4 regions of the Tepidibacillus sp. LV47 genome follow, and region 4 is predicted to be linked to each of the others. Evidence: predicted binding sites of a transcription regulator. Region 4 holds the regulator's gene; each other region holds the start of a gene.

Region 1 (4,532 bases), on a different contig from region 4:
TGTAAAATTTTATAACATAAAAGGTGATAAGAAAGGAGTATCGCCAATGGATCGTTTTCAAGAGAAACTAAAACAATATAAGGAAAGAATTCAAGAAGATATCCAGGATCGGGTCAATTTTATTCGAAATTATGTGGAAAAAGCCAAAGCGAAAGGAGTCGTTGTCGGTATTTCTGGAGGGATTGATAGTGCGGTAACTGCTGCATTATGTTTGAAGGCATTAGGGAACGACCGGGTATTAGGAATCTGGATGCCTGCTTATTCCAATCCCATTCATGAAAAAGATGCCAAGAAATTGGCAGAAACCCTTGATTTAAACCTGGTGACGATTGATGTTGGACCTGCTTTTGATGCAATTTTATCCGAGATTGAGAAGGTTGAACCATTAAGTGACTTACAAAAAGGAAACACCAAAGCAAGATTACGAATGACAAGCCTTTATGCAATAGCAGGACAAAAAGGATATCTTGTTGCCGATACTTGTAACTACTCGGAAATTTATGTTGGCTATATGACAAAAGGTGGGGATGGACTCGCAGATTTCAATCCAGTCGCAAGTCTAACCAAACATCAAATTCGAATGGTAGCAGAGGAATTGGGCATTCCTGAGTCCATTATCACTAAACCCCCATCAGCTGATTTATGGGTTGGACAAACTGATGAAAGTGAAATGGGTTTTAGCTATGAAGATTTAGATCGTTATCTCCTTACAGGAGAAGGAAAACCAGAAGTCATCGAAAAGATTGAATATTTACATCAAATCAGTGAACACAAACGATCGTTAATGCCGGGAGTTTAGGGCTGATATCTGGAAACAAAACCTGTTTACCCGTTTACATGTGCTGTGCTAAACTTATGTCTGGAATTTAATCAAACATATGGTTGTGAATTTAATTGAGAGGAGAATTAGGATGGCAGGTCATTCAAAATGGAAAAACATCATGCATCGCAAAGGACGTCAAGATGCAATTAAAGCGAAAATTTTCACAAAGATCTCGAAGGAAATTTTCGTCGCAGTCCGTAATGGTGGGCCTGACCCTAATGTAAACTTTAAATTAAAATTAGCGATTCAAAAGGCAAAGAAAAACAATATGCCTAGCGATAATATTGAACGTACGATCAAAAAAGCGTTGGGTGAAACCGATAGTAATTACGAGGAAATCACCTATGAAGGATATGGACCTGGCGGAGTAGCGGTTATGGTTCAATGTTTGACGGATAATCGGAATCGTACTGCTGCAGAAGTCCGCCATGCCTTTAACAAGAACGGCGGGAGCCTTGGTGAGACAGGAAGCGTTACCTGGATGTTTGAGCGAAAAGGGGTTCTTATCATCGATAAAAAGAAGACAGATTTAGACGAAGATAGTATCATGATGATGGCGTTAGAAGCAGGTGCTGAAGATTTAAAGGTTGAAGAAGATGATTACGAAATTTATACAACACCAGAACAATTTGAAAATGTAAAAACTTCTTTAGAACAACAAGGACTTGAATTTGAAGAAGCGGAAATTACCATGATCCCACAAAATACAATCGCCCTAACAGGGGAAAACGCCAAAGCAATGATTAAACTCATCGATGCACTGGAAGACTTAGACGATGTTCAATCGGTACAAACGAATGCAGATATTGATGATAGTGAATTCGAAGAATAAAATGTATAAATTGACGAAAAATTGGGTATGACTAGGAAAAAACTCAAGAAAAAGGGGTTTTTTCATGTTTTTTCATTTAATTTTTAGGAAGTGGATTCGTTTTATTCTTTTATCTTTATTTGTTATCCTAGCCATATCCATTTACTTTCTAAGTGATTCAAACTTATCATCGGTACGAAAAGTGAATACACCTATCCCGATGAAGTTAACACTAATTTCCCATTATGCATGTGGGAAAGACATCGTTGAAAAAAAAGATGAGGTTCTATTATTAAAGGACATTTCACAAAAATATCCAGACTGGACCGTTGAGAAAGTCGACCCGGATAAAAGGGAGATTATCTTAAAAAGAAATCTAAAGGAACTATCCCCTGATTGCAAGGGCGCTTATTTTGGATTAAGTCCAGATGGGCATCTCATTTTATATAAAGGGGATGCGAAGAATAAACAAGTCATTGAAACGTTTTTTCAGATTGATATCGAGAGTTTAGAAACAGGACTGCCTAAAGAACCGGTCCGTCAATTGCAAGAAGGAATTCCTGTTCACAATTTAGCAGAGTATAATAGTGTGTTATCTACCTTTAGTGAATTTACAAAGGAATAGTTTTTAGGTTGCTCAAGGAAAAAGTCACGGTTTCGTGGCTTTTTTTTGATGCATTTTTTTGGTATAATCAGCATGATGAAAATATATGTTCGTATCTTGATGGGGGAGTTTCGTGATTATTTTAGGTTTTGATCCGGGAATTGCGATCGTTGGTTTTGGTGTTATTAAAAAAGAAGGAAATCAAGTTCGTCCTCTTCAATATGGGAGCATCCAGACCAAAGCTGGATTAGATACAGGAATTCGTCTAAAACAAGTTTATGATGCAGCGAAAGAAATCATTGCGACCTATCAACCCGAAGCCGTTTCCATCGAAAAACTTTATTTTAATAAAAACGTAACCACAGCGTTTACCGTTGGACAGGCAAGAGGAGTTCTCATGTTAGCAGCAGTTGAGGCAGGACTTCCCGTTTTCGAATATACACCATTACAAGTGAAACAAGCGATAGTAGGTTATGGAAGAGCAGAAAAAAGACAAATTCAAGAAATGGTTAAGATGTATTTGAATTTAAAGGAGATTCCGAAGCCAGATGATGTGGCGGATGCTTTAGCGATTGCCATTTGTCATGCTCATTCGGCGAAAATGACTTTTTTACTGAACAAGGGGAAAACCATATGATCGATTTTGTCCAAGGAATTGTTGTCGATATCGATGAAGAGTCAGTGATTGTCAATGTAAATGGGGTAGGTTATCAGGTTTTTGTCCCGAGACCCGAATTCTATCATCCAAAGCTTAATCAACCTTGTCTGATTTATACTCACCACTATATGCGTGAGGATTGGATGGGTCTTTATGGATTTCAAAATAAAGAAGAACGCTATCTCTTTCGCTTATTATTAGGGGTATCGGGGATTGGACCAAAAGGAGCACTAGCGATGATTGGTCAAGGGAACCTCAATCAAGTGATCCAGGCCATTGCCTCTGAGGATGAGAAGTTTTTAACCCAATTGCCAGGAGTTGGCAAAAAAACAGCACAACGGATCATTTTAGATTTAAAAGATAAAGTGAAAGGATTAAGTTTTAGAGGGAATCTTTTTGATATAATGAAAAGGAAAGAAGAAGGGATCATCTCTACTAAACATGGTTCCGATCTAAAAGAAGCGCTCAAATCCTTAGGTTATCATGATCAAGAGATTCATCAAGTTTTAAAAAGCTTGCAACCTTTGATTGAAAAGGGAGAACCCCTTGATCGATTAATTAAACAGGCATTACAAAATCTGATGAGAGAATAGGAGGAAGAGGCATTGGAAGATCGCATTATCTCCGCTCAGATGTTAACGGAGGATCAAAGTGTCGAATTTAGCCTGCGTCCTCGTTTTTTATCGGAATATATCGGGCAAGCTAGAGTAAAAGAAAATTTAAAAGTGTTTATTGAAGCGGCAAAGATGCGGAATGAACCCTTAGACCATGTCCTTCTTTATGGTCCGCCAGGGTTAGGGAAAACTACCCTTTCCAATATTATTGCTAACGAAATGGGAGTAGGGATTCGCACCACATCAGGTCCTGCGATTGAACGACCTGGGGATCTAGCTGCCATTTTGACGAATCTCCAAGAAGGAGATGTGCTCTTTATCGATGAAATTCACCGCCTTCATCGTACTGTCGAGGAAGTTCTTTATTCTGCGATGGAAGACTATGCCCTAGATATTATTATTGGTAAAGGGCCCAGCGCAAGATCGGTTCGACTAGACCTTCCCAAGTTCACCTTAATTGGAGCAACCACAAGAGCAGGATTATTATCCTCTCCTCTTCGCGACCGTTTTGGTGTTGTAAGTCGCTTAGAATATTATACCGTTGATGAATTAACACAAATTGTAATGCGGGCTGCAGACTTATTAGGTGTGCAAATTATGGGAGAAGCAGCGAGAGAAATCGCTTTACGTTCAAGAGGAACGCCCAGGGTGGCAAACCGTTTATTAAAACGGGTGCGAGATTTCGCCCAAGTCGTAGGGGATGGGATGATCACCGAGGAAGTTGCTAGATCTTCTTTGGAGCAGATTCAAGTAGATCGTTTGGGACTTGATCATATTGACCATAAATTATTGGCAACCATTATCGATACTTATCGTGGTGGTCCGGTTGGTTTGGATACTTTGGCCGCTTCCATTGGGGAAGAGTCGAATACGATTGAGGATGTTTATGAACCTTATCTCATGCAAATTGGCTTTTTACAACGAACCCCTCGGGGAAGAATGGTTACTCATGCGGCATATCAACATCTAGGAAGGAGCATTCCCAATGAATCCAATGCCTAAACTGTTGATTAGTATTGGAA
Region 2 (4,532 bases), on a different contig from region 4:
CAATTTATTGTTTTAGTGTGCGAAAATATGATATAATAAAGCAAGGATGTAATCGTTTGCACTGTTGTAAGATCATTATAAAGCTGGCTTGTATGTTTCTATAAGCGCGACTTAAGCGAGCGAGCTTTCCAACCGACTGTTCATTCAGGGAAAGCCGTAAGGTTAGGAGCACGTTAGAACCATACAAAGCATTTAGCTCATACTATTCTTTTCCAAGGTAATGTGGTAATCTATTATCGTGAGGTGAGAGTACTTTGCCATATGAGAAATTGAAAGATAAAACGGTTGATCAATTATTTGCATCCATCTTGAAATTAGAAACACTAGAAGAGGCTTATCGTTTTTTTGATGATCTAATGACAGTGAATGAGATTCAATCGTTAGCCCAACGTCTTGAAGTGGCCCGAATGTTAATGAAAGGCTATACGTATAACCAAATTGAAACAGAGACAGGTGCAAGTACAGCAACAATATCCAGAGTGAAAAGATGCCTCAATTATGGAAATGATGGCTATAAAATGGTATTAGATCGGTTATACTTAGGTCAATCAGAAGCAAAACAAATAGACGAAGATGGGAGAGAGTAGTATATGTTTCTACTCTCTTTTTAATGTTATTGCCTTTGTAGGAGGAATCTATGAATCATCCATTTTTATCAGGTTTAAAACATATGTTTAAATTAGATCCCAATCGTTTCATTACAAAACAGCAAATTGAACAATTATGCCATACGGATACTGATGCTATTTTAGTGGGTGGTACTTTGGGGGTCACCTATGAAGATACCCATTTTCTTTTAAAACAGATTCGCAAGCATGGTAAAATCGCGATTCAAGAAATCTCCGATCTACAAGCCATCGTACCAGGATTTGATTATTATTTTATTCCCTTTGTAGTTAATGCTAAGGATCCGAAATGGATTTTAGATGTTCATCATGAAGCCTTAAAGCGTTATGGGGATTGGGTGAACTGGAATCAAGTTTTTGTCGAAGGGTATATCATTCTTAATGAAGATTCATCGGTTGCACAATTAACAAGAAGCAAAGTTCCAACGGATTTAGAAGATGTACTAGCTTATGCAAGGATCATTGATCAGCTCTTACATTTGCCCATTCTGTATGTGGAATATAGCGGGAGATATGGGAATCCTGAGTGGCTGAAAGAAATTCGGCAAATCGTAGGACATTCCCAAATCTTTTATGGTGGCGGGATTGATTCCTATGACAAAGCAATGGAGATGAGCCGATATGCGGACACCATTATTGTAGGCAATCTGATTTACGAAGATTTTTATACAGCTTTAAAGACTATCCCTACAAAAAATGTTTATCGTTCATAAATATAGTAATGAGGTGGAAAGATTGAAAAACTATACGAAAATATTTTTGCAGCGTAAACGAAAAAAACGATTAGAGCAAGGCCATCCATGGGTTTTTCAAAGTGAAGTGGAGCGAATTGAAGGAAAACTATCCCTAGGGGAACTGGTGCAGATTCTAAATCATCAGGGTGTATTTTTAGCGCTTGGTTATGCCAACCCAAAATCGCAAATTATCGCAAGGGTTTTAAGTTATGATCCCGCTGAAGAGATCGATGCTTCCTTCTTTATTAAACGAATTCAAAAAGCAAAAGAGTATCGGGAACGTTTTTTACCAGGAAGTCGCTCTTACAGGGCCGTATATGGCGAAGCAGACTTTTTGCCAGGTTTAATCGTCGATAAATATGAGGACTACCTTGTCGTTCAAATTCTTTCTTATGGTATGGAACGTTTAAAATCGCACATTTTAGAAGGTCTGTTAACGGTTTTCCAACCAAAAGGAATCTATCTTCGCAACGATGTTCCTGTTCGGGAATTAGAAGGATTGCAACAAGAGACAGGAGTTTGGTACGGAGAGGTTCCAAGATATATTGAGATCATGGAAAATGACTTACGCATCTTAGTTGACGTTTACGAGGGTCAAAAAACAGGTCATTTCTTTGATCAACGGGAAAACCGCGCTGCACTAAAGCTGTTAATGAATGGATGGAAAGAGAAAGGAAAAGAAGGAGCAGAAGTTCTTGATTGTTTTTCTCATACTGGGGGATTTGCGCTTCATGCGGCTTATTATGGGGCAAAAGAAATCACAGCTGTCGATATATCTGAATTAGCGATTGAAACCGCAAAACGAAATGCTCAGCTAAACGGTTTACAAGATCGGATCCGCTTTGAAGTGGCTAATGTCTTTGACTTTTTGCGGGAAAAGGAAAAAGAAGGAAGGAAATATGATGTGGTCATTCTTGATCCACCTGCCTTTGCCAAATCGAGATCCGCTGTGAAAGGAGCTTACCGAGGTTATAAAGAGATTAACCTACGGGGAATGAAACTTCTTCGCGAAGGAGGCTTTTTGGTCACAGCAAGCTGTTCCTATCACATGACCCCTGATTTATTTGTACAGATGATCCAAGATGCTGCTTTTGATGCTCATAAGATTCTGCGGCTCGTATACTTTGCAGGAGCAGGAAAAGATCATCCCGAAATCGCAGGTGTCGATGAAGGGCATTATCTTAAGTTTGCGATTTATGAAGTAAGAAGCAGAGGATAACTGATGTATAGGCTTGTATGTTCTAACGCTACTCCGATTCCTCGCGGTTTTCCATGAATAAACAGTTGGAGGGAAAACTCGCTCGCAAAAGTCGTAGCTTATAGAACATACAAGCCTGTGTTCGAAGATAGTATGTTTGTATATTCCATAAGCAGCGACTTTTGGTAGCCACTTTCTTACCTAAATCATCGTTAAAAGAAAGTGGCGGACAACTGAGATGCGTTGGAATATACAAAGATGATATAGGCTTGTATGTTCTAACGCTACTCCGATTTCTTGCGGTTTTTCTTGAATAAACGGACGGAGGGAAAACTCGCTCGCAAAAGTCGTAGCTTATAGAACATACAAGCCTTTTATTTAAGTATGCTTCGGCATTTATTCTACAAGAAAATAAACGGATTGATTGAACGAATAGGTGCGATTCGATATAATTTGAAAAGAGAAGGAAGAAACGAACAAATGTACTTATCGTTGATCTCTGATAGCGAAGATATGGAAGGTGAAACCATGACACAAGTTCAAGCGGCACAGATTTTTGCAGGCTTAAATCCCCAACAGAAAAAAGCGGTGGAAACGATCAATGGCCCGATTCTCGTATTAGCAGGAGCAGGTAGTGGGAAAACAAAAGTATTAACCCACCGAATCGCCAATCTCATCCATCAAGGAGTTCCCCCTTGGAATATATTAGCGATTACTTTTACCAATAAAGCAGCAAGAGAAATGAAAGAAAGAGTAGCCAAACTTGTTGGGCTTCAAGGAGAAGATATTTGGATTTCAACCTTTCACTCTATGTGTGTAAGAATCTTGCGTAAAGATATTCATCGCATCGATTATTCCAATAATTTCACGATTCTTGATTCTGATGACCAATTCACTGTCGTCAAACAGATCATGAAAGAACTCAATATGGATACGAAAAAACTTGAACCTAGAGCCGTTCTTGCAACCATCAGTCAAGCGAAGAATGAACTAAAAAACCCTGAACAATATGGCAAATCAGCGAGTGATTACTTTAGTCAACAAGTTTTCACCGTTTATCAAAAATATCAAGAACGTTTAAAAGCGAATCAATCTGTTGATTTCGATGATCTCATTATGTTAACCGTTCAATTGTTCCAAAAAAATCCAGATGTTCTAGAATACTATCAACGGAAGTTCCAATATATTCACATCGATGAATATCAAGATACCAACCGTGCTCAATATGTACTTGTTAGGATGCTGGCTGATTATTATCAAAATATCTTTGTCGTTGGTGATACCGATCAATCGATCTACAAATGGCGTGGTGCCGATATTCAAAACATCCTTAAGTTTGAAGAAGACTATCCTAAAGCTCAGCTTATCAAATTAGAACAAAACTATCGCTCCACCAAGAATATTCTAAAAGCGGCCAATGCTGTGATTGAGCATAATACAATGCGCAAACCAAAGAATCTTTGGACTGAAAACCCAGAAGGCAACAAATTAACACTTTATGAATCTATGAACGAGCATGATGAAGCTTACTTTATCGCCAAAGTTATCCAAAAAGGAATTGCCAAAGGGCGACATTATCAAGACTATGCCGTTTTATATCGAACCAATGCCCAGACTCGTGTGATTGAGGAAGTGTTTGTTAAGTCCAATATTCCCTATAAAATCGTTGGCGGAACTAAGTTCTACGATCGCAAAGAGATTAAGGATATCCTTGCTTATTTAAGACTGATCGTGAATCCTGATGACGATATCAGCTTACGAAGAATCATTAATGTACCAAAAAGAGGAATTGGTGCGGCGACAGTTGATAAAATTGCTGAATATGCTGCAAGTCAAGGGATTTCGATGTTTCGAGCGATTGAAGTGGTCGATTTCATTGGGATTGCAACAAAAACAGCGAATAAGATTAGCCAGTTTGCTGAAATGATTCGTGAGTTTAACCAAATGGCAGAATATCTTGGAGTGACAGAATTA
Region 3 (4,532 bases), on a different contig from region 4:
GATAACCGTGATTCGTGATGAGATTCCTATTGAAACCGTTCAAGGAAGTACGATTCAAACAGCAAAAGGCTTGATAGGGAAAATTGAAATTTCCAATTTTGCAGAGAAAACAGCTGATGATTTTGCAAAAACGTTAAAGGAATTAGAGAGCCAAAACATCAAAGGGCTAATTGTAGATGTACGTGGAAACCCAGGAGGGTATTTGCAGAGTGTCTTAGAGATTGGTAACCTTGTAGTTCCAAACCATGGTATTATTGTTCAAATCGAAGATCGGAATAAGAAACGACAAACTTATCGCTCCGAAATGGAATCAGCAAAATATCCTATTGTGGTCCTGATTAATAAAGGAAGTGCCAGTGCATCTGAGATATTAGCAGCTGCATTGCAAGAAGCGGGACATTACCCTGTCGTTGGTGAGAACAGTTTTGGTAAAGGTACGGTTCAGAATCCATTTGATCTTCCAGATGGAAGTAATATGAAATTAACCGTTGCAAAATGGCTTACACCAAAGGGATATTGGATTAATGGGAAAGGAATTCAACCTGATGTAAAAATATCTCAACCTGAGTATTTCCACACTACACCGTTTCCTGAAAATGTTCTTCTTAAACTAGATATGAATAATAATGATGTGAAAAATCTACAATTAATCCTTGAAGGGATCGGCTATAGGCCTGGAAGAAAGGATGGTTACTTTGATGAAGGGACAGAAAAAGCAGTGATCGCTTTTCAACGGGCAAATGGGTTAAAAGCTACCGGGATTGTGGATCAACAAACGGCTAATCAATTACAAGATAAAATTATTGAGCGAATCAAAGATCCTGAAAATGATTTGCAATTAAAGGCAGCGATTGAGACTTTATTAAAATTGATCAAATAAGAAGGAATCATCTGGGAAATGTCGAATGTAAAACCACAAAACGTTTTGTTTTGTGGTTTTTGTATTTAAAGGAGGAAACGGCGAATGGCCATTCTACAACAGATGTTAACTCAAATCGGTTTATTATTTCTCCAACCGTTATTTTATATTGGTATATTCCTGCTTGTATTACAATATAGGAGACAAATTCAGTTGGAACGGAAATTATTTAGTGCCCGTATTCATTCCCTTTCTCAAGAAGTAATCCTTTCTCTTAGTTATGGTTTTATAGGCGGAATGATTGCTTCTTTATTAATGGTTGGTTTAGGTGTGGTATTTCAGCCAACGGGGATGTGGCTTCTTTGGCTGATTACTGGAATCTTAGCCCTTTTTCATATACGTTTTCTCTGTTTATCTTATTCTGTTGGGATCTTAGGTCTCATGGTTTCACTGATACAGATATTCCCAGTTCCTCAGGCATCAGTTTTTGACCCAATTTTAAATGTTCTAAAAGATATTCATGTACCCTCCCTTATTGCGATCGTAGCCATTTTACATTTGGTAGAGGGGATCCTGATTCGACTTCAAGCAGGGAAACAAGCAACCCCACTATTTGTTGAAACCAAACGAGGGAAATTAGTGGGTGGATATCATATCCAATCCTTTTGGCTTGCCCCGTTATTTCTTCTAGTAGCAACAGGAGATGCTACGATGAATTCGCTTCAGTTTGGATCATGGTGGCCAATCTTTGGGGCAGCAACTACGTTTTCGCTGTTTCCTGTTCCTGTTCTCATTGGCTATTCTGAATTGACAATTGTTTATTCTTCCTATGAGAAAAGTAAGATCGCAGCAAAGCACCTCATCATTTATAGCATGTTGTTACTCGCTATGGCTTTTCTAGCTGAACAATGGATGCCGTTTCAATTCATTGCTGCGATTTTTGCGGGACTTGCACACGAAGGAATTCATTTGTGGGGAAAACGTAAAGAAAGAGTTTTGCCACCAATATACGTTCATCCAAAAGATGGTTTGAAGATATTAGCAGTACTTCCAAACAGTCCTGCAGATCGAATGGGGATTAAAGCTGGTGAAGTGATTAAAAAGGTAAATGGTATGCAGGTTGCTACCCGAACAGAGTTGTATGATGCACTTCAATTACAGCCTGCTTTTACGAAATTGGAGATCATCAATGAAGCAGGCCACATTAAGTTGGTACAACATTCTCTATATGCAGGGGACCATCACCAGTTAGGAATTTTACTTGCACCTGATGATCAAGCCCCTTATTACATCGAGGTAAAAGATACGAATCTATTGCAATTATTGAAACAAAAAGTAATAAAAGTTTCCCGAAGCGCTTAAACATAAAAATATGATTGATCTAGGCTACCAGATAACATTTATCATTTAGGGGGTTTGTATATTCCATAAGCTGCGACTTTCAGAAGTGCCCTTCTCGCCTTTATCTTTATTCATAGAAGGGCACGGATAACGGAGCGCGATGGAATATACAAACCTTTTTTTAACGTATGAAAATAGATATAGAACATAAAAAGCAAGCAACAAGATTTGAAAATGGTTGACAAAAAGCCTATAATGAATAAAGAACATTTGTTCTTGAATAGGTAAAAGAACATAACTTCTAATGATAAAATACTGGTCAAAAGCTAATTTTTACTATAAATATGTTATAATTATCTTTTAGTATGTACTAAGAGTTCGAGTTTTGAACGATTTGCTTTGCTAAATTGTTACGAAAGGGGAGATTGGTTGTGGAACAGATCTTCCAATTAGTATCCGATTTTCAACCACAAGGAGATCAACCTAAAGCGATTGAAGCTTTAGTTCAAGGGATAAAAGCGAATAAAAAACATCAAATACTATTAGGAGCAACAGGTACAGGGAAAACCTTTACCATGGCCAACGTCATTGCTAAAGTGAATAAACCAACATTGGTTATCGCTCATAATAAAACCTTAGCTGCACAATTGGCCAGTGAGTTCAAACAATTCTTTCCTCATAATGCAGTAGAATATTTTGTAAGCTATTATGATTATTATCAACCAGAAGCTTATGTTCCACAAACAGATACTTATATTGAAAAAGATGCGAAGATTAACGATGAAATCGATAAATTGCGTCACTCAGCAACCAGTGCTTTATTTGAACGGAGAGATGTGATTATTGTTGCTAGTGTTTCTAGTATCTATGGTTTAGGTTCGCCAGAAGAATACCGCAATCTTGTTCTTTCCTTGCGAGTTGGCATGGAAAAAGACATGAAAGAAATCCTGCGCAAGCTGGTAGATATTCAATATCAACGAAATGATCTGAATTTCGTCCGTGGTACATTTCGGGTTCGAGGAGATGTTTTGGAAATTTTCCCTGTATCTCGAGGAGAGCAAGCGGTTCGGATCGAGTTTTTTGGCGATGAAATTGAACGAATTCGTGAAATCGATGTTTTAACAGGGGAAATTATTGGGGATCGGGAACATGTGGCCATTTTCCCTGCTTCCCACTTTGTCACACGTGAAGAAAAGATGAGAAGGGCAATTAAAAATATTGAGGCAGAATTAGAAGAACGGTTAAAGGAGCTAAAAGAACAAGGAAAATTATTAGAAGCTCAACGATTAGAACAACGCACCAGATATGATATTGAAATGATGCAGGAAGTAGGATTTTGTTCTGGGATTGAAAATTATTCTCGCCATCTTGAGGGAAGACCTGCTGGTTCCACCCCTTATACATTGTTAGATTATTTCCCAGATGATTTTCTCATGATTATCGATGAATCCCATGTTACCATCCCACAGATTCGAGGAATGTATAACGGAGACAGGGCACGAAAAGAAATATTAGTAGAGCATGGTTTCCGCCTGCCATCCGCATTAGATAACCGACCACTAACGTTTGAAGAGTTTGAAAAGCATATTCATCAAATTATTTACGTTTCGGCAACACCTGGACCTTATGAATTAGAACAATCCCCTGAAGTGGTGGAACAGATTATCCGGCCAACAGGATTATTGGACCCTGAAATCGAAGTAAGACCTATTAAAGGACAAATCGATGATTTAATAGGAGAAATCCAAGAACGGATTAAACGAGAGGAACGGGTATTAGTCACTACATTAACAAAAAAAATGGCAGAAGACTTAACCGACTACCTAGAAGAAATTGGAATTAAGGTTCGTTATCTTCATTCGGATATCAAAACATTAGAAAGAATGCAAATTATTCGCGATTTACGTTTAGGTGAATTTGACGTTTTAATCGGAATTAACCTTTTGCGTGAGGGATTAGACATTCCCGAAGTTTCCCTTGTTGCCATCTTAGATGCGGATAAAGAAGGCTTCTTGCGCTCAGAACGATCATTAATTCAAACGATTGGCCGAGCGGCAAGGAATGCCAATGGAAAAGTGATTATGTATGCGGACAAAATGACGGATTCAATGAAAATCGCCATCGATGAAACCAATCGTCGTCGCAGGATCCAAATGGCATATAATCAGGAACATGGCATCATTCCAAAAACGATTAAGAAAAAAATCAGCGATGTGATTGAAGCTGTAAAAGTAGCCGAAGATCAAGCTGAATACGGTAAAAAGAAAAAGCTCACGAAAAAAGAGCGGGCACAAATGATCGAACGCATCGAAAAGGAAATGCATGCCGCTGC
Region 4 (4,532 bases):
AAAGGTAAACCTGCTGCGGAAAGTACAGTAGACATCATGATAATTCCAGCACCGGGTACTCCCGCAGTACTAAACGATACAAGAATTGCACTAATTGCAATGGCGATGATTTGATTTAATTGAAGGTCTATTCCAGATAATTGTGCTACAAATAAAGCTGTAAAACCTTGTAATATCACTGCCCCATCTTTTTTTAATGAAATCCCAAAAGGAATCGCAAAGCTCAATATTTCTTTTTTCATCCCGTACCGTTTTTCTGCATTTTCCATAGCCAGAGGTAATGTTGCATTACTACTTGCCGTACCAAAGGCTAAGCTAATAGCTGGAAAAAAGGAACGATAAAACTTTAAAGGATTAGTTCCTAGTAAAAACAAAAGAACGCCATAAATTCCAAAACCCATTACGAAGATGGATAAAATAAGGCCAATGATATATAGAGATAGATTTTTAAGAATTCCTAAACCTTGGGTAGCAATAACAGAAACCATGAGTGAAAAGACCCCAATTGGAGCGAGTTTTAAGATGATCCCCATAATATGATTGATGACTTCATTGGCACTTTCAAAAAATGATAAAAATGGCTTACCCTTTTCCTTCGCCAAGGTGATTCCAAGTCCAAGTAATAAAGAAGTAATAATAATTTGGATCATGTGTCCTGAACTCATTGCTTCAAAAGGATTAACTGGTATAATACTTAACAACCATTCACTTAGGGACATACCTTCTTTTAATTCAACTTTTTGTTGCAAAAGTTGAACACCTATACCTGGTTTGAGTAAGTACGCAAAGAATATTCCGATAAAAAGAGCGACTAAGGAAGTTAAAATATATAATATCATTAATTTAAGACTATATCGACCTATTTTTTTAATATCTTTCATTCTAGTCATACTAACAACTAATGATGCTAAAATAATTGGTACCACAATAAATTGGATAAAACGAATAAAACCAGTTCCTATTAGATGAAAAATATTCTTATCTAGGTATTGAATCGTGTTCTCAGGAAGGTAGAGGTTGAAAATAAAACCTACAACAACACCAAGCAACATCGAAAGCGAAATTTTTGTAGATTGACTCATGTTAGAACTCCTTTCTCTTTTTCTTTAATACGTTACATGATTATATGACAGTTGAAAACTTTAATCAATAATCCGATGTGCTGCTTGATTCTTTTAACTTTTTTTCATATTCTTGGTATCTACGATGTACCGTTGCTTTGGAAATATCATAACCAAATCCACGTAATGTAGCTGCAATTTCATGAAAAGTCAATTCAAGCTTTCTTAAACGAATAATTTCTTCAATGGGAACTTCCTTCTTCTGCCGGCCACCTTGATTAATGTTTTTTAGATTTCTAGCTGGTTCGTATCCGGCTTCTATAGCACGTTTCATTCCACGTGAAATTTTTCGATTATTTAAACGTCGTTGGTATTCCTCGATGATTGCTAGAATTTCTAAGACCATTCCATCCATTTCAGAAACAACTAACTCGCCATCATGTTCTAATGAAACGATCTTTCCTCCATATTTACGAATTTGATGGAGAATGGCAATCTTCGTATTTCCTCTGCCAATCCTTGTCTCATCTTGAATCACTACTGCATCGATTAATCTTTCTTTAAAAAGATGAAGTAGATGGTAGATCCCTTCTCTATCGATTTCGTAACCACTTTCCTGTTCTTCTATTATATCTACAATTGTCCAATTTCTTTTTTGGCAAAAGCGAATGCTTTCTTCCGACTGTCTTTTGAGACTAGTAAACTGTTGATCCCTATCTGTGCTCACCCTCGAATAAATCGCTACTTTCACAATATCCCCTCTCCCTAAAAATTAATGAAAGTAACAAACCAAACTAAGATATCCAGTATAAAATGAAACATTACTCTAGCATTTAATATGACCAGAAAAGGACAGATTTAGTATAACACTTTTTTATAGTGAAACAAAATTTCTGATCAAAAATATCAGAACGAATGTTTGCAATCTCACTTTCCTATGATATAATAAAATAAAAATTGGAATATTATGTGAGGTGTCATATGAATAAATTATCCAATCGACAAAAAGCGATTTTAGATTTTATCAAGCAAACCGTAAGGGAAAAAGGATATCCCCCATCTGTTCGAGAGATCGGTGAAGCTGTTGGACTAGCCTCTAGTTCTACTGTACATGGTCACTTGGCTCGGTTAGAGAAAAAAGGGCTTATTCGAAGAGATGCTACAAAACCAAGAGCAATAGAGATTCTTACGGATGATTTTGATCGGGAAACAAATGGTCAACAAGTCGTAAAAGTACCTGTAATTGGTAAAGTAACTGCAGGATTACCAATTACTGCAATTGAAAATATTGAAGATTATTTTCCTTTACCCGCCCATATAATTAACGGTGACCAGGTATATATGTTAACTGTTCAAGGTGACAGTATGATTGAAGCTGGAATTTTGGATGGGGATTATGTAATTGTTCGTCAACAACCTGTCGCGAATAATGGCGAAATTGTTGTGGCGATGACCGAAGATGGTGAAGCAACGGTTAAACGATTCTTTAAAGAAAAGAATCAAATTCGTCTTCAACCTGAAAATTCATCGATGGAACCAATCCTATTAAAAGATGTGATTATTCTTGGCAAGGTCATCGGTGTATTTCGACAAATCCATTAATTTTTATGCAATAATTTAACCCCTAACATATCGTTAGGGGTTATGATAACATTAGTATAATTTCAAATATTGATCTCTTTCCCATTGGTGAACTTGAGTTCTAAACATATCCCATTCAATTCGTTTTGCAGCTACAAAATGCTCGACAGCGTGCTCACCAAGAGCGGATAAGATTAATTCATTTTTAAGTAATTCCTGAATCGCTTCTTCTAAGCTAGTTGGCAGGTTTTCAATTCCCTCACGTTTTCTTTCCTCTTCCGTCATGTGATAAATATTTCGGTCAATTGGAGCTGGTAATGGTAATTTATTCTTAATCCCATCAAGTCCAGCTTTTAATAGCACTGTTAAAGCTAAATATGGATTTGCTGAGGGATCAGGATGGCGAACCTCAATTCTTGTGCTTAAACCTCTAGAAGCAGGAACTCGTATTAATGGGCTTCTATTTAAAGCTGACCATGCTACATATACAGGTGCTTCGTAACCAGGAACCAAACGTTTGTAGGAATTCACTGTAGGATTGGTAATGGCTGTTAACGAACGAGCATGTTTTAATACTCCTGCAATAAAATACCTCGCAGTTTCAGAAAGACCTAGAGGATCGTTTGGATCATAAAAAGTATTTTGATTACCCTTAAATAAGGAAAGATGAAGATGCATACCTGATCCATTTACACCGAATAAAGGTTTTGGCATAAATGTAGCATGTAACCCATGCTTACGGGCGATTGTTTTTACCACAAGTTGGAATGTTTGGATATTATCAGCTGTACGCACAGCATCTGCATATTTAAAATCGATCTCATGTTGTCCAGGCGCAACTTCATGGTGGGAAGCTTCTACTTCAAATCCCATTTTATCTAATATTAATACGATATCTCGACGACAGTTTTCCCCTAAGTCAACTGGAGCTAAGTCAAAATAAGCGCCATTATCATTTAACTTTAGTGTAGGTTCACCTTCTTCATCCGTTTTAAAAAGGAAAAATTCAGGTTCAGGACCTACATTCATCGCAGAAAAACCTAATTCTTCTGCTTCTTTCATCGCTCTCTTCAATATTCCCCTAGGATCTCCAGGGAATGGTCTTCCGTCAGGTAAATAAATATCACAAATTAATCGAGCAACTGCACCTTCCTCTGATTCCCACGGGAAAATAACCCACGTATCTAAATCTGGATATAAATACATATCTGATTCCTCAATCCGAACAAATCCTTCAATTGAAGAACCATCAAACATAATTTTGTTATCCAGAGCTTTTTCCAATTGACTGACAGGAATTTCTACGTTTTTGATTACACCAAGTAGATCTGTAAACATTAATCGGATAAAACGAACATTTTTTTCTTTTGCCATTCTTAAAATGTCGTCTTTACTATACCTTGACATGTTCTACACTCTCCCTATTTTTAATGATTTATCTCAAATGCAAAAGCATTGAGGAACTTTAGTGAAAAAACCTTGAAATTTCCCCTTGAATTAATGAATGGGTTTTGCCTGGGCGTAAATCTAAAATTTCTCGCATCACCATCTCACGTAACCTAGCATCAGATATAATATCGATTTTATTTTTACGAGAGAGTTGAGCTTCTTTTTCCCTTTCTTCTTGTTCTCTGCGTGCAAAGATCTCTTTTATTCCTGCAATATTTACTTTCTTTTCTAAAAGACTTTTAATCTCCAATAGTTTTTCAATATCGTTAAAAGAAAAAAGTCGTTGTCGTCCTTTTGTACGAGCTGGATGGATTAACCCTTGTTCTTCATAATAACGGATTTGTCTAGCAGACAATTCGGTTAATTGCATGACAATTCCGATTGGAAAAAGAGGTAGATTTCTTCGTTCCAAATCAGTCATATCTATCCTCTCCTTAATTT

Evidence for each region. Region 4 encodes LexA, which represses DNA repair genes until DNA is damaged. Its sites were predicted from a motif close to CGAACATATGTTCG; they were not measured.
Region 1: a site for LexA is predicted at 2,338-2,351, ahead of ruvC (crossover junction endodeoxyribonuclease RuvC). Genes of this name have one in related genera too.
Region 2: a site for LexA is predicted at 3,032-3,045, ahead of pcrA (DNA helicase PcrA). Genes of this name have one in related genera too.
Region 3: a site for LexA is predicted at 2,464-2,477, ahead of uvrB (excinuclease ABC subunit UvrB). Genes of this name have one in related genera too.

What each region holds. Positions count from the first base shown of each region.
Region 1 covers NZ_JBLWIF010000004.1:25,500-30,031, forward strand. Annotated here, with positions in the region: gene nadE (NAD(+) synthase) at 47-799, shown strand; gene ACMW72_RS06295 (YebC/PmpR family DNA-binding transcriptional regulator) at 912-1,655, shown strand; gene ACMW72_RS06300 (BofC C-terminal domain-containing protein) at 1,720-2,259, shown strand; gene ruvC (crossover junction endodeoxyribonuclease RuvC) at 2,372-2,875, shown strand; gene ruvA (Holliday junction branch migration protein RuvA) at 2,872-3,489, shown strand; gene ruvB (Holliday junction branch migration DNA helicase RuvB) at 3,502-4,512, shown strand; gene ACMW72_RS06320 (DUF2905 domain-containing protein) at 4,496-4,532, shown strand, end outside.
Region 2 covers NZ_JBLWIF010000007.1:102,908-107,439, reverse strand. Annotated here, with positions in the region: gene ACMW72_RS09270 (YerC/YecD family TrpR-related protein) at 255-587, shown strand; gene ACMW72_RS09265 (heptaprenylglyceryl phosphate synthase) at 638-1,339, shown strand; gene ACMW72_RS09260 (class I SAM-dependent rRNA methyltransferase) at 1,362-2,579, shown strand; gene pcrA (DNA helicase PcrA) at 3,087-4,532, shown strand, end outside.
Region 3 covers NZ_JBLWIF010000002.1:285,737-290,268, forward strand. Annotated here, with positions in the region: gene ACMW72_RS04550 (S41 family peptidase) at 1-880, shown strand, start outside; gene ACMW72_RS04555 (PDZ domain-containing protein) at 965-2,221, shown strand; gene uvrB (excinuclease ABC subunit UvrB) at 2,632-4,532, shown strand, end outside.
Region 4 covers NZ_JBLWIF010000001.1:79,598-84,129, forward strand. Annotated here, with positions in the region: gene ACMW72_RS00370 (dicarboxylate/amino acid:cation symporter) at 1-1,082, opposite strand, end outside; gene ACMW72_RS00375 (recombinase family protein) at 1,147-1,812, opposite strand; gene lexA (transcriptional repressor LexA) at 2,043-2,663, shown strand; gene glnA (type I glutamate--ammonia ligase) at 2,715-4,049, opposite strand; gene ACMW72_RS00390 (MerR family transcriptional regulator) at 4,108-4,512, opposite strand.